Regions from separate parts of the Cellulomonas sp. EB106-03-03-XG116 genome, predicted to be linked through region 2. Evidence: predicted binding sites of a transcription regulator. Region 2 holds the regulator's gene; the other holds the start of a gene.
What was found. Region 2 encodes HrcA, which represses chaperone genes, less so after heat shock. Its sites were predicted from a motif close to TTNGCACTCGNNNNNNNCGAGTGCNAA; they were not measured.
Positions count from the first base shown of each region.

Region 1: the regulator HrcA is predicted to act here: its motif matches at 5,102-5,128, upstream of AC3WUG_RS04330 (Hsp20/alpha crystallin family protein).

Region 1 covers NZ_JBYTEP010000006.1:44,163-51,441, forward strand. Annotated here, with positions in the region: gene AC3WUG_RS04315 (SMP-30/gluconolactonase/LRE family protein) at 1-746, opposite strand, end outside; SAM riboswitch class I at 927-1,035, shown strand; gene AC3WUG_RS04320 (methylenetetrahydrofolate reductase) at 1,029-2,102, shown strand; gene metE (5-methyltetrahydropteroyltriglutamate--homocysteine S-methyltransferase) at 2,111-4,459, shown strand; gene AC3WUG_RS04330 (Hsp20/alpha crystallin family protein) at 4,548-5,006, opposite strand; gene AC3WUG_RS04335 ((deoxy)nucleoside triphosphate pyrophosphohydrolase) at 5,169-5,612, opposite strand; gene AC3WUG_RS04340 (ABC transporter substrate-binding protein) at 5,734-7,077, opposite strand; gene AC3WUG_RS04345 (carbohydrate ABC transporter permease) at 7,108-7,279, opposite strand, start outside.
Region 2 covers NZ_JBYTEP010000022.1:41,088-48,366, forward strand. Annotated here, with positions in the region: gene hemW (radical SAM family heme chaperone HemW) at 1-332, shown strand, start outside; gene AC3WUG_RS10320 (DUF4870 domain-containing protein) at 423-872, opposite strand; gene AC3WUG_RS10325 (hypothetical protein) at 1,034-2,002, shown strand; gene AC3WUG_RS10330 (DUF3097 domain-containing protein) at 2,022-2,873, opposite strand; gene AC3WUG_RS10335 (MFS transporter) at 2,923-4,425, shown strand; gene hrcA (heat-inducible transcriptional repressor HrcA) at 4,481-5,512, shown strand; gene dnaJ (molecular chaperone DnaJ) at 5,607-6,740, shown strand; gene AC3WUG_RS10350 (16S rRNA (uracil(1498)-N(3))-methyltransferase) at 6,743-7,279, shown strand, end outside.

The DNA of each region.
Region 1 (7,279 bases), on a different contig from region 2:
CCGTCCGGCGCGAACCGCAGCACCGCGCCGCCGCCGTACAGCGCGACCCACAGGCAGCCCTCCCCGTCGACCGTCGTGCCGTCCGGCTGCGGTCCGTCCGCGTCGAAGGACAGGAACGGCTCGGGGGCGCCGGCGGTGCCGGACGCCGTGTCGTACGGCAGCCGGTACACGGTCGCCGTGCTGGTGTCCGTGACGTAGAGCGTCGCGCCGTCGGGGCTCCACTGCAGGCCGTTGCCGACCCCCACCCCGGTGAGCACCGCGGCGACCTCGAGGCCCTCGTCCGTGGCGACCACCCGGTACACCGTCCCGTCGCCCGGCGAGCCGTCACGCGGCATCGTCGCGACCCACAGGCGCCCGTCGCCGTCGACACCGCCGTCGTTGAACCGGTAGTCCCGGGGCATGTCCGCCGGCCGGGTGAGCGGGCCGAGCGTGGTGCCGTCGTGCACGCCGAGGCCGTCCGCGGTCGCGAGCAGCAGCCCGCCCGCGGCGGCCGGCCAGGCCAGCGACACCGGCGACGGCACGCTGACCACGGCGTCCCGCGCGTGGTCGCCGCCGGCCCAGCGGTGCACGCTGCACGCGTCGATGTCCACCCACACGACGGAGCCGTCCCGCGCGTCGTGCACGGGCCGCTCCCCCAGCCGCGCGCGGGCCTCGCCGAGGACCACGGCCTCGGGGGCGTCCGGCGGGACCAGGTCCCGGGCGTGGATCCGGCGGGCGGGCAGCGGGACGGTGCGCAGGTCGGTCACCCCACGCAGCCTCGCACGGCGCCGCCGCACCCGCCCGCCGCCCGGGCGCACCCGTCCGCCACCCCGGACCCCTCCCGGCCACCGCCCGCGCGCGGCCCCACCCGGGGTGTGAACCGGGTCACGAGAAGATGACACGTCAGGGGCAGTGGACGGCGGCCGCCGCCGGGCCTAGTGTGGCGGCACCCATCCAGAGCGACCGAGAGACCTGGCTCGTCGACGTCGCAGCAACCCCCCTCCTCACCGAGGGTGCGGGTGCTTCCGCCAGGTTCGATGGAGCTGACGATGAGCAGTCACGACGTCCCTGCGCACCTGGCGGGCACCGCCGTGCCGGACGGCCTCGGGGCCGTCGACCGCCCGACCGTGTCGTTCGAGCTGTTCCCGCCGCGGAACCCGGACGCCGCGCCCCGGCTGTGGTCCACGGTCCAGCAGCTCGCCGCGGCCCGCCCCGACTTCGTCTCGGTCACGTACGGCGCCTCGGGCAGCACCCGGACCACGACCCGGCAGCTCGTCCGCCGGCTGCTGCGCGAGACGTCGCTGACGCCGATCGCGCACCTGACCTGCGTGGCCAGCTCGCGGGAGGACCTCGCCGCGACGATCGAGGAGTTCCTCGACGAGGGCGTGCGGTCGTTCCTGGCGCTGCGCGGCGACCCGCCGGCCGACCGGTCCTGGGAGCCGCACCCCGAGGGCCTGCCGACGGCGAGCGCCCTCGTGGAGCTGCTGCGCGACGTCGAGCGGCGGCGGTGCGCGAGCAGCCCCGCGCAGGCGGTCCGCGCCGCCACCCGGCCGCTGTCCGTCGCCGTGGCGGCGTTCCCCCGCGGCAACGCCGGCGCCGGCAGCACGCGGGAGCAGGACGTCGCGGCGCTGCTCGCCAAGCAGCGGGCCGGCGCGGACTTCGCGATCACCCAGGTGTTCTACGACGCCGGGTCGTACCTCGAGCTCGTGGCCCTGGCGCGGGACGCGGGCGTCACGATCCCGATCCTCCCGGGCGTCATCCCCACCACCGACCCCGCCCGGCTGCGCCGCGTGGCGCAGCTGACCGGCGTGCCCGTCCCGGAGGCCCTGCTCGCCCGGCTCGACGCCTTCGACGCCGACGACCCGGCGGAGGTCGCCGCGCGGCACCGCCTGGGCACGCGGCTGGGCGTCGACCTGGTGAACGCCGTCCTCGACGGCGGCGCGCCCGGCGTGCACCTCTACACGTTCAACGCCCACGGCCCCGCGCTCGACCTGCTGGACGGCGCGGGCCTGGGCGGCGACGCCCCGCGCGCGCACCTGCGGGTCGCACCGGCCGTCGCCCCCGAACCGGCGGCCGCCGCGGCCGCCCCCACGACCACCCCGACCCCCGTTCCCACCAGCTGAGGCGAGAGATGACCGACCTGACCCACCCCTTCCCCGCCGGCACCGTCCTGGGCTACCCCCGGATCGGCCCGCGCCGCGAGCTGAAGAAGGCCCTGGAGGCGTTCTGGGCCGGCCGCGCGAGCGCCGAGGAGGTCGAGGCCACCGCCGCCGACCTGCGCCGCCGCACCCGCACCCGCCTGGCGGAGCTCGGCCTGGACACCCGGCTGCCCGCGATCCCCAGCGCCTTCTCGTTCTACGACCACGTGCTCGACGCGGCCGCGGTGCTCGGCGCCGTGCCCGAGCGGTTCGCGGACCTGCTCGCCGCCGACGGCGGGCTCGACCTGGCCGGTTACTCGACCGTGGCCCGCGGCCGCGGCGACGACCTGCCGCTCGAGATGACCAAGTGGTTCGACTCGAACTACCACTACCTCGTCCCGGAGATCGGCCCGGCGACGCCGTTCCGGTACGCGAGCGACCGCCCGGTGCGGGAGCTCGCCGAAGGCCTGGCGGACGGCGTGCTGACCCGCCCGGTGCTGGTCGGCCCCGTGACGTTCCTCGCGCTGGCCAAGGCCGCGGAGGGCTCGCCGGAGGACTTCCTGCCGATCGACCGGCTCGCCGACGTGCTGCCGGTGTACGCCGCGCTGCTCCGCGACCTCGCCCGCGCCGGCGCCACCTGGGTGCAGCTCGACGAGCCCGCCCTGGTCTCCGACTCGACCGGCGTCCCGGCCGACCGGCTGCTCGCAGCCGCGGCCGAGGCGTACCGCGCCCTGGCGACCGAGCTGCCCGCGGCGGAGCGCCCGGCGATCCTGGTCGCCGCCCCGTACGGCGACCTCCAGGACGCGCTGCCGGTGCTGGCGGCCACGGACGTCGAGGGCCTGGCGCTCGACCTGGTCCGCGGCTCGCTCCCGGTGGCCCCCGTCGAGGGGCTGGCGTCGAAGGTGCTGGTCGGCGGGGTGGTCGACGGCCACAACATCTGGCGCGCGGACCTCGACGCGGCGCTCGGCTCGCTCGAGTCGCTCGAGGGCCTGGGCGCGCGGCAGGTGGCCGTCGGCACGTCGACGTCGCTGTTCCACGTCCCGCACGACGTCGAGGACGAGCCGCAGCTCGACCCGACGCTGCGCTCCTGGCTCGCGTTCGCCGACCAGAAGGTCGCCGAGGTGGTCACGCTGGCGACCGGCCTGACCGAGGGCCGCGAGGCCGTGCACGCCGAGCTGCTCGCCGCGGCCGACGCGCGCCGCTCGCGCGCTCAGGCCCCGGGCGTCGTGCGGCCCGAGGTCCGCGAGCGCCTCACCGGCCTGCCCGCCGACGCGTTCCACCGGGGCGACTTCGAGGACCGCCGGGTCGCGCAGGCCGAGCGGCTGCAGCTCCCCGCGCTGCCGACCACGACGATCGGCTCGTTCCCGCAGACGCCGGAGATCCGCGTGGCCCGCGCCGCGTTCGGCCGGGGCGAGCTCACCGCCGCGCAGTACGAGGACGAGATGAAGGCGGAGATCCGCCGGGTCGTCGAGCTGCAGGAGGAGATCGGCCTCGACGTGCTCGTGCACGGCGAGCCAGAGCGCAACGACATGGTGCAGTACTTCGCCGAGAACCTGGACGGGTTCGCGGTGACCGCCAACGGCTGGGTCCAGTCGTACGGCTCGCGCTGCACCCGCCCGTCGATCCTGTGGGGCGACGTGTCCCGGCCGGCGCCGATCACGGTGCCGTGGACGACCTACACGCAGTCGCTCACCGCCAAGCCGGTGAAGGGCATGCTGACCGGCCCGGTGACGATCCTGGCGTGGTCGTTCGTCCGCGACGACCAGCCGCTGGCCGACACCGCGAACCAGGTGGCGCTCGCCCTGCGGGACGAGATCGCCGACCTGGAGGCCGCCGGGACCGCGATCGTCCAGGTCGACGAGCCCGCGCTGCGCGAGCTGCTCCCGCTGCGCGCCGCGGACCACGACGCCTACCTCGACTGGTCGGTGCGCTCGTTCCGGCTCGCGACCTCGGGCGTGCGCCCCGACACCCAGATCCACACCCACCTCTGCTACTCGGAGTTCGGCGAGATCTTCGGGGCGATCGACGGCCTGGACGCCGACGTGACCTCGATCGAGGCCGCGCGGTCGAAGATGGAGATCCTGGGCGACATCGCCTCCGAGGGCTACCCCCGCGGGATCGGCCCGGGCGTGTACGACATCCACTCGCCACGCGTGCCGAGCGAGGCCGAGGTGACCGAGCTGCTGAGCGAGGCCGTCCGGGTCGTCGACCCGGCGCAGCTCTGGGTGAACCCCGACTGCGGCCTCAAGACCCGCCGGTACGCCGAGGTGACCCCGTCGCTCCAGCACGTGCTGGCCGCCACCCGCACGGTGCGCGCGTCGCTGGCGGTGCCGACGGCCTGACGCGCCGGCGCTCCGGCGCTCCGGACGCACGACCGCCCCGGTCCCCCGCGCGGGGGCCGGGGCGGTCGTCGTGCGGCCGCGTCGCCGGTCAGGCGCTCGCACGCTCCTGCGGAGCGGCGTCGGCGCCCGCCTCGATGGTCGCCGGCGTCCCACCGGTGCTGACCTCGATGCGGCGCGGCCTGGCCTCCTCGGCCACCGGGATGGTCAGCGACAGCACGCCGTCCGCGTACGACGCGGTGATGGCGTCCAGGTCGAGCCCGCGCCCGACGGTGAGCTGCCGCGCGTAGGTCCCGACCGGGCGCTCCTTGGCGAGCCACTGCACCCCGTCCTCCGTGCGCGCGGTGCGCTGCGCGCGGATCGTGAGGGTGCGGTCGTCGACGTTCACGTCGATCGAGCCGGGGTCGGCCCCCGGCAGGTCGACGTTCAGGACGTAGTGGTCGCCCGAGCGGAACAGGTCCATCGGCATGGTCGCCGACGCGCGCTGCTGGCCGAGGACCTGGTTCATCAGCCGGTCCATCTCCTGGAACGGGTCGAATCGCGTAGCCACAGCCCGTCACCTCCTCGAAGCGTCACGGCGGTCCGGACGGTCCGGGACCGCTGCTGCCCCGGCGCTGCCGCGCCAGGAGGGCTACGAGAGATGTTCTAGCACTCGCGGGGTGCGAGTGCCAGATCGAGCGGCGGCTTGTTCGCCGAGAGGTGAACCCGCAGGTCAGACCCTTCGCGGAGACGCGTCTGCCGGGTCCGTCGCCGCCGCCAGCGCCTCGACGATCCGCACGTCGGCGTCGAGCCAGGGGACGGTGAGCCACTGCCCGCGCGGCAGCCAGCGCAGGTCGTCGTGCTCGACCAGGGGCCGCGGCTCCCCCGCGGTGACGCGCGCCAGCCAGAGCCGCATCACGTAGCGCTCGCTCAGCCACCACGCGCCCGCGTCGGGTCCGGCGAGCTCGTCGCCGAGCTCCACCGCGACGCCGAGCTCCTCGCGGATCTCCCGGTGCACGGCGTCCTCCGGGGACTCGCCCGGCTCGACCTTGCCGCCGGGGAACTCCCAGCGACCCGCCAGGCTCACCGGCGAGCGGCGGCGCGCGGCCAGCAGGGCGCCCGGGGCGGCGAGGTCGTCGACCAGCGCGGCGGCGACGACGAGGACGGGGCGGGTCATGCCGCCCAGTCTCCCAGGCCCGCGTGTCGCGCGCGTGACGCGGCCCGCGGCCCGCCCGGTGGATCCACCCGCACCGGCACGCCCGGGCGTGTCCGTGCGGGTGGATCCACCGGCTGGGAGGTCAGTCCTGCCGCAGCTCGTTCTTGAGCTCGCGCTGCGCCTGCTCCAGCGCCTCGCGCGCCGGCACGCCGGACTCGTAGATCTCGGTGAGCGTCACCGTGCCGAACCGGCTGTTCACCGCCGGCAGGTCGGGGCTGGCGAACGACTCGAAGTGCCCGATGCCGTCCTTGACCTCGTTCAGCACGTCGAACAGGTTGGTCGTGAAGTACTGGTTGAACTGGTTCTCGGGGTTCCGGGTGACCTCCTCGTCGTCCCACACCGCCATGTTCACGGGGTCGAACCCGAGCACCTCCCAGACCGCCACGTTCGCCTCCGGGGAGAGCTTGGCGAACGCGAGCCACTCGGCCGCGAGGTCCCGCACCGGCGAGTCCGCCGCGACCGCGGTGCCGGTGCCGCCGCCGCCGATGGTCAGCGTGTCCGACCCGGGGACGACCGGCGCGGGCGCGATGGCGACCTTGCCCGCCAGGTCCGGCATGTAGTCGACGAACCGCGAGGTGTACCAGGCGGGGTAGACGATCGCGGCGAAGTCCCCGCGCGCGATGGCGCCGTACGCCTCCTCGTCGTCGGGGCTGGACCCCGGGATCGGCGAGATCGCGCCCGCGTCGACCATGGCCTGCATCATCTCGAAGGACTCGACCACGACCGGGTCGTCGACCTGGACCGTGCCGTCCTCGGCGAACAGCTCGCCGCCGTGCTGGGCGATCACCAGCGGCTCGACGAAGAACACGTCGGTGTTCGCCGTGCCGAACGCCCGGCCCGTGGCGGCGCTGTACTCCGCCCCCGCCTCGGCGAAGTCGTCCCAGGTGGTGATCGTCGTGTAGTCGATGCCCGCCTCGTCGAGCAGCTCGGTGTTGTAGAACGTGACGAACGCGCCGACGTGGGTCGGGAGCCCGTAGACCGCGTCGCCGCGGCTGTACAGGTCGAGCCGCGCCTCGACGACGTCCTCGCGGTACGGCTCCGCGACGGCGGACAGGTCCATGAGCGGCGGGTTGTCGCCGCGGACGAAGTTGGCGAACTTCGTCACCTCGATGTCGACCAGGTCCGGCATGCCGGTGCCGGAGTTCGCCGCGAGCTGCAGCTTGTTGTGCATGTCCTGGTAGGGGTACACGGTCAGGCGGAGGTCGATCGCGCGGTCCGGGTTCAGCTCGTTCCACCGGTCCGCCATCTGCTCGTACAGCACCCCGTGCAGCTCGCCGAAGATCCACATCTCCACCGGCGTCGAGCCGTCCGCGTCGCGGGGGGCGTCCCGCGGCGTGTCCGCCCCACCCCCGGAGCCGCACCCGAGGCACGCCGCCAGCACCATCGCCCCGGCGAGCACGGACGCCGTCGTCCTTGTTCGTGACATTCTGCTTCTCCTTTGTGTGCGTCGCACGGGTCAGCCCTTGACGGCGCCCGCGGTCATTCCCTCCACGAAAAAGCGCTGGAAGGCGAGGAAGAGGACCAGGATCGGGACGAGCGAGAAGAAGGACCCGACGATGAGGAGGCCGTAGTTGTTCGCGTACGGCGTGATCAGGGTGTTCAACCCGATCGGCAGCGTGAACTTCTCG
Region 2 (7,279 bases):
ACGTCGGCGGCGTGCGGTGGTGGAACGTCAAGCACCCGCGGGCGTACGCGGCGCGGCTCGCCGCGGGGGAGAGCCCGGCTGCGGGGCGGGAGACCGTCGAGGACGCGTCGGCGCGGCTCGAGCGGGTGATGCTCGGGGTGCGGCTCGACGAGGGGCTGCCCGTCGAGGTGCTGAGCCCCGCCGGACGCGCCCGGGTCGCCGGGCTGGTGGCCGACGGGCTGGTCGACGCGCGCGCCGCGCTGGGCGCCGGGGGCCGGCCGGGCCGCCGGGTGCGGCTGACGCGCCGGGGCCGGCTGCTGGCCGACTCGGTCGTCCGCACCCTCGCGGACTGACCCCGCACAGACGAGTGGAGCGTCCTGCCGGGCACGCCGAGGCGTGTCGGGCAGGACGCTCCACTCGCGGGTGCGGCTAGCGCTCGGGCGTCACTTCACCAGGCGCAGGGTGACCGGGTAGCGGTACCACTGGCCCTTGTTGACGGCCACGGCGGCGAGGATCGCGAACACGAGGCTGGCGACCCACACCACGAGCGGCAGGAACGACAGGACGCCGAACGTGACCGCCGTCAGGATCCAGGACGCCACGTACGCGATCGTGACGGCGATCTGGAAGTTCAGCGCCTCCTTGGCCTGGTCGTCCAGGAACGGGCCGCGGCCCTTGAAGACGAGCCAGATCACGAGCGGCGCGAGGAACGAGAAGATGATCCCGCCCAGGTGCGCGAGCAGCGACCAGGTCTTCTCCTCGTCCGGGCGCAGCGGCTGCTGCGGCTGGGCCCCGTACGGCTGCTGCGGCTGGCCGCCGTACGGCTGCTGGGGCTGACCGCCGAACGGCGGCTGCTGCTGGCCGCCCGCGGGCGGCTGCTGGTCGTACGACATGAGTCTCCTCGTGGGTGGTGCGGGGCTACGGCGGTCGAAGCGTAGCGGTGTGACCGGGTCTTTCGTCCGCTTCGCCCCTGCGGTGGACTCCTTGACACCCGCGGGTCGCCTTCGGTTCGCTGGCCGGACGGGCGACGTACGGCCGACCAGGAGGGCACGCGATGACCGAGAACCCGGGCACCACCCCGCCGCGCGACGACGAGCCGCGCCCGCCGCAGGGGCCGCCGCCCGCCCCGCAGCAGCCGTACGGCGAGCAGCCGCCCGCCGGGCAGCCGCCGTACCCGCCCCAGCAGCCGTACGGCCAGCAGCCGCCCCCCGGCCAGCCGTACCCGCCCCAGCAGCCGTACGGCCAGCAGCCGCCCCCCGGCCAGCCGTACCCGCCGCAGCAGCCGTACCCGCAGCCCGGCTACGCCCAGCAGCCCTCCGGCGCCCCCGCGTACGGCGCCCCGACCGCCGGGACGAGCGTCGGCGACGCGTTCAGCTGGGGCTGGACCAAGTTCACCCAGCAGGTCGGCCCGTTCCTGCTGGGCGTCCTCGCCTACCTGGCGGTCATCGTGGTGGTCTCCGCGGTGCTGTTCGCGGTGGTCCTCGGCGGCACCGTCGCGAGCGTCGACCCGGACACCCAGGAGCTGCGCAACGGCGCGGGCGTCGGCCTCGTGCTCAGCTACCTCCTGGTGGCCGCGGTCGCGGTCCTGCTGTCCGCGTTCATGCAGGCCGGCGTGACCCGGGCGACGCTCGAGGTCGCCGACGGGCGCCGGATCGAGGTGGGCACGTTCTTCCGGTTCGACGACTTCGGCAAGGTCGTCGTGGCGGCGCTGCTCGTCGGGCTGAGCACGGCGGTCGGCACGCTGCTGTTCGTGATCCCGGGCCTGGTGTTCGCGTTCCTCGCGCAGTTCACGCTGTTCTTCGTGATCGACAAGCGCCTGGCGCCGGTGGACGCGATCCGGGCGAGCTTCACGCTGGTGAGCCGGAACCTCGGCACCGTCCTGCTGCTGTTCCTCGCGGTCTACGCGGCGAACCTGGTCGGGTCGGCGCTGTGCGGCATCGGCCAGCTGGTGTCGTTCCCGGTCGGCCTGCTGGCGACTACCTGGATGTACCGCCGGCTGCAGGACGAGCCCGTCGCCCCCTGAGCCCGAAGCCGGGGGCGCCTCAGGGCGCCGTCACGAAGTCGATCAGCTCCTCGACCCGCCCGAGCAGCGACGGCTCCAGGTCGGCGTAGGACCGCACGGAGCGCAGGATCCGCTGCCAGGCGCGGGCGACGTCGGCCTGCTCGTCGGCGGGCCAGCCGAGCTCGCGCAGGATGCCGCGCTTCCACTCGGTGCCGCGCTCGATCGTCGGCCAGGCGGTCAGCCCGACGCGCGCGGGCTTCACGGCCTGCCACACGTCGACGTAGGGGTGGCCGAGCACGAGCAGCGTCCCGGCGGGCACCGTGCGCGCGGCCTCGTCGGCGATCCGCTGCTCCTTCGACCCGGGCACCAGGTGGTCGACGAGCACGCCCACCTTCTTGCCCGGCCCGGGGCGGAAGTCGCGCAGCGCGTCGACGAGGTTGTCGACGCCGTCGAGCAGCTCGACGACCACGCCCTCGGCGCGCAGGTCGTCGCCCCAGACCTTCTCGACGAGCTCGGCGTCGTGCTTGCCCTCGACCCAGATCCGGCTGCCGATCGCGACGCGCGCGCGCTGGTCGGCCGCTGCGAGGGACCCGGACGCGGTGCGCTTCGGGCCGGTCGGCGCGGTCGGCCGCGGCGGCACCAGCTCGACCGGCTTGCCGTCGACCCAGAACCCCGGCCCGAGCCGGAACGTCCGCGTGCGCCCGCGGCGGTCCTCCAGGACGACCACGTGCTCGCCGCCCGACTTCTCGACCCGGACGACCGCGCCGACCCAGCCGGTCGTGACCTCCTCGACGACCAGGCCGCGCTCGGCGGGGGTGGGGGTCGAGGTGGGCCGGCGGTGCGCGCTCGGGGAGCCCGCGGACAGGACGTCGGTTCCGTAGCGGTCGGTCACCCGCGGCAGCCTAGGTGCCGACCGCTCGCCCGCGTGGTACGACACGACGGTGACGTCGAGCCCCGCGCAGCACCCCGACCGCCCCGGCACCGCGACCCGGTCGGAGCCGGACCCGCACCGGTGGCGCGCGCTGGGCGTGTGCCTGGCGATCGGGTTCATCACGATGCTCGACGTCTCCATCGTCAACGTCGCGCTGCCGTCGATCGAGCGCAGCCTGGACGCCGGCGCCAGCCAGCTCCAGCTCATCGTCGCGGGGTACACGCTCGCGTTCGGCCTGGTCCTGGTGCCCGCGGGCCGGCTGGGCGACGCGCGCGGCCGCCGCGGGCTGTTCCTGCTCGGCCTGACCGGGTTCGCCCTCACCAGCCTGGGCGCAGGGCTGGCCCCGTCCGACGAGCTGCTGGCCGTCGCCCGGCTGCTCCAGGGGATGAGCGCGGGCCTGCTGAACCCGCAGGTGGTCGGGACGATCCAGCAGCTGTTCACCGGGTACGAGCGCGGGAAGGCGTTCGGCTACTTCGGCGCGACCATCGGGGTGTCGACGGCGCTGGGCCCGCTGCTCGGCGGCCTGATCATCCAGGCGTTCGGCGCCGAGGAGGGCTGGCGCTGGGTGTTCTTCGTGAACGTCCCGGTGATCGCGGTGGTGCTGCCGCTCGCGGTGCGGTTCCTGCCCCGCGGCGTGGCCGGCCGGCCGTCCGGCACCCTCGGCCCGCGCGGCCGGCCCCGGCTGGACGGCGTCGGCCTCACCGGCGTCGCGCTCACCGCCGCGACGGTCATGGTGCCGTTCGTCACGACGACGGGGGAGGGCGGCGACGACCCGGCCCGCTGGTGGTGGCTCGCCGTCGCGGCCGTGCTCGGGGTGGCGACCGTGCTGTGGGAGCGCCGGTACCAGCGGCGCACGGGCGCCGCCGTGCTGGACCCGCGGGTGCTCGGCGAGCCGTCGTTCCGGAACGGGGCGCTGCTCGGGATCGCGTACTTCGGCGGGTTCACCTCGGTGTTCCTGGTGGCGACGCTGTACCTGCAGCAGGTGGCCGGGTTCACGCCGCTGCAGGCCGGGCTGGTCAACATGCCGTTCGCGATCGCCTCCGCCGTGTCCGCCCAGCGCTCGGGCCGGCTGGTGGCGAGCCGCGGGCGCGCGCTCGTGGTGATCGGCCTGGTGCTCGTGGTCGCCGGCCTCGTGGGCACCGACCTGGCGATCCGGCTCGTCGAGCCGCCGGCCGTCGGCTTCGTCATGGCGGCGACCCAGATGGTCGCGGGCGCCGGCAGCGGCCTGGTGATCGCCCCGAACCAGACGCTCACGCTCGCGCGGGTGCCGGTCGAGCGGGCCGGGGTCGCGGGCAGCATGCTCCAGGTCGGCCAGCGGGTCGGGTCGGCGCTCGGCGTCGCGGTCGCCCTGTCCACCTACTACTCCGCCCTGGCCTCGGGCGTCGACGGCAGCGTGGCGGCCGGGCGGGCGCTGCTGCTCACCGTGTCGCTCGTCGCCGTCGCGCTCGTCGTCGGGGTGCTGGACCTCCGGGCGCGGCGCCGGGACGCGGCGACCGCGCCGGCGGACGCGTAGAATTGGCACTCGGTCAGAACGAGTGCCAGGACGAGCGCCGGCCGGGGAGGTGGCGATGAGCGAGGACCGCAGGCTGGACGTGCTGCGGGCGATCGTGGAGGACTACGTCGCCACCCGCGAGCCCGTCGGCTCCCGCGCCCTGGTCGAGCGGCACTCCCTGGGGGTGTCGCCCGCGACGATCCGCAACGACATGGCGGCCCTCGAGGACGCCGGTCTCATCGTGCAGCCGCACACCTCGGCCGGCCGGGTGCCGACCGACAAGGGCTACCGGCTGTTCGTCGACCGCCTGGCGACGATCAAGCCGCTGTCCGCGCCGGAGCGCCGCGCGATCGAGACGTTCCTCGAGGACGCGGCCGACCTGGACGACGTCGTCGACCGCTCGGTGCGGCTGCTCGCGCAGCTGACGCACCAGGTCGCCGTCGTGCAGTACCCGTCGCTGCGCCGGACCGCGCTGCGGCACGTCGAGCTGGTCCCGGTCGGCGACCGGCACCTGCTGGTGGTCATCATCACCGACCACGGCCGCGTCGAGCAGCGCACCATCGAGGTGCCGGACCCGCTCGACGCCGGGACCGTGGCGCGGCTGCGGATCCGGCTCAACACGGCGGCCGCGGGCCGGCGGCTGGCCGAGCTCGGCACGGCGCTGTCCGACCTGGCCGACGACTTCGCCGCCGCGGACGGCCCGCTCGTGCGCGGCGTCGTCGCGGTGGTCGAGGACACGCTGGCGCAGGAGAGCGAGGAGCGCGTCGTCCTGGCGGGCACCGCGAACCTGGTGCGCGGCGGTGGCGCGGACTTCGCGCACACCATCAGCCCCGTCCTGGAGGCGCTGGAGGAGCAGGTCGTCCTGCTGCGCCTGCTGGGCGAGATGGCCGAGGACGAGGCCGCGGTCTCCGTCCGCATCGGCCGCGAGACCCAGCACGAGGGTCTGCTGGAGACGAGCTTCGTGACCACCGGCTACGGCGGCCCGGACGGCGGCGGGACCGCGGTCGCGCGGATCGGCTCCGTCGGGCCGCTCCGCATGGACTACCCCGGGACCATCGCGTCGGTGCGCGCCGTCGCCCGGTACCTGTCCCGGATCCTCGCCGGATGACCGGCCGCCGGGCACCGACGCGGTCCCGCGCACGTTCGACATGAGCAACCGACCCGCGCCCGCGCGCGGCCCCCACACGCACAGGAAGTGACGAGTGAGCGACTACTACGAGGTGCTGGGCGTCGAGCGTGACGCCACGCCCGAGCAGATCAAGAAGGCCTACCGGCGCCTCGCGCGCGAGCTGCACCCCGACGTGGCGGGGGCGGACGCGGGCTCCGAGGACCGGTTCAAGGACGTGTCGCGGGCGTACGAGGTGCTGTCGAACCCCGAGAAGCGGCGCATGTACGACCTGGGCGCCGACCCGTCGGCCCCCGGCGGCGGCATGGGCGGCCAGGGCGGCTTCGGCTTCCAGGACATCTTCGAGACGTTCTTCGGCGCCGCCGCCGGCGCGGGCGCGCAGCGCGGCCCCATCCCGCGCGCCCGCCGCGGCCAGGACGCGCTGCTGCGCCTCGACATCGACCTCGCCGAGGCGACGTTCGGCACGCACCGCGAGGTCCCGGTCGAGACGGCCGTGGTCTGCCCGACCTGCGACGGCACCTGCTGCCGCCCGGGCACCTCGCCGCGCACCTGCGACGTCTGCGGCGGCCGCGGGTCGGTGCAGCGGGTCGCGCGGTCGTTCCTCGGCCAGGTGATGACCTCGCAGCCGTGCGCCGCGTGCCACGGCTTCGGCACCGTCATCCCCGAGCCCTGCACCGAGTGCGCCGGCGAGGGCCGGGTCCGCTCGCGCCGCACGCTCGAGGTCGACGTCCCGGCGGGCGTCGACACCGGCACCCGGATCAAGCTCACCGCGCAGGGCGAGGTCGGCCCCGCCGGCGGCCCCGCGGGTGACATCTACCTCGAGGTGCGCGAGCGCAAGCACGACACGTTCGTCCGCGAGGGCGACGACCTGCACTGCACGCTCGAGGTCCCGATGACCGCGGCCGCGCTCGGCACCGTGCTCACGCTCGACACCCTCGACGGCCCGCAGGAGGTCGACCTGCGCCCGGGCACCCAGCCCGCGCAGATCGTCACGCTGCGCGGCCTCGGCGTCGGCCACCTGCACGCGGGCGGCCGCGGCGACCTGCACGTGCACGTCGACGTCCACGTCCCGACGTCGCTCGACGACGAGCAGGCCGAGCTGCTGCGCAAGCTCGCCGGCCTGCGCGGCGAGGAGCGCCCCGAGGCGCGGCTGTCGGCCTCCGGCGGCGGCGTGTTCGCGAAGCTCCGCGACAAGCTCGCCGGGCGCTGAGTGTGACCGCACCCGTCTTCCTGGCCGAGCCGGGCGACCTCGACGCGCTCGCGGCCGGGAGCACCTACCTGCTCGCGGGCGCCGAGGGGCGGCACGCGGGCGTCGTGCAGCGCAAGACCGCGGGGGAGCGGGTCGACGTCGTCGACGGCGCCGGCACCCGGCTGGTCGGCGAGGTCGAGGCGGCCGGGCCCGAGGGCGTGCACCTGCGCGTCCGCGAGGTCGTCGTCGAGCCGGTGCCGGCGCCGCGGCTGGTGCTGGTCCAGGCGCTCGCGAAGGGCGACCGGGACGAGATGGCGATCGAGGCGGCCACCGAGGTCGGCGCCGACGGCGTCGTGCCCTGGCAGGCCGAGCGGTCGATCGTGGTGTGGCGCGGCGACCGGGCGGCCAAGAGCCGGGCCCGGTGGCTCGGCACGGTCCGCACCGCCGCCAAGCAGGCCCGCCGGGCGCACGTGCCCGCGGTCGACCTGGCGTTGGCGACCGCGGCGCTCGTCCGCCGGGCGCGCGAGGTGGTCGCGGCGGGCGGCGCGGTGCTCGTGCTG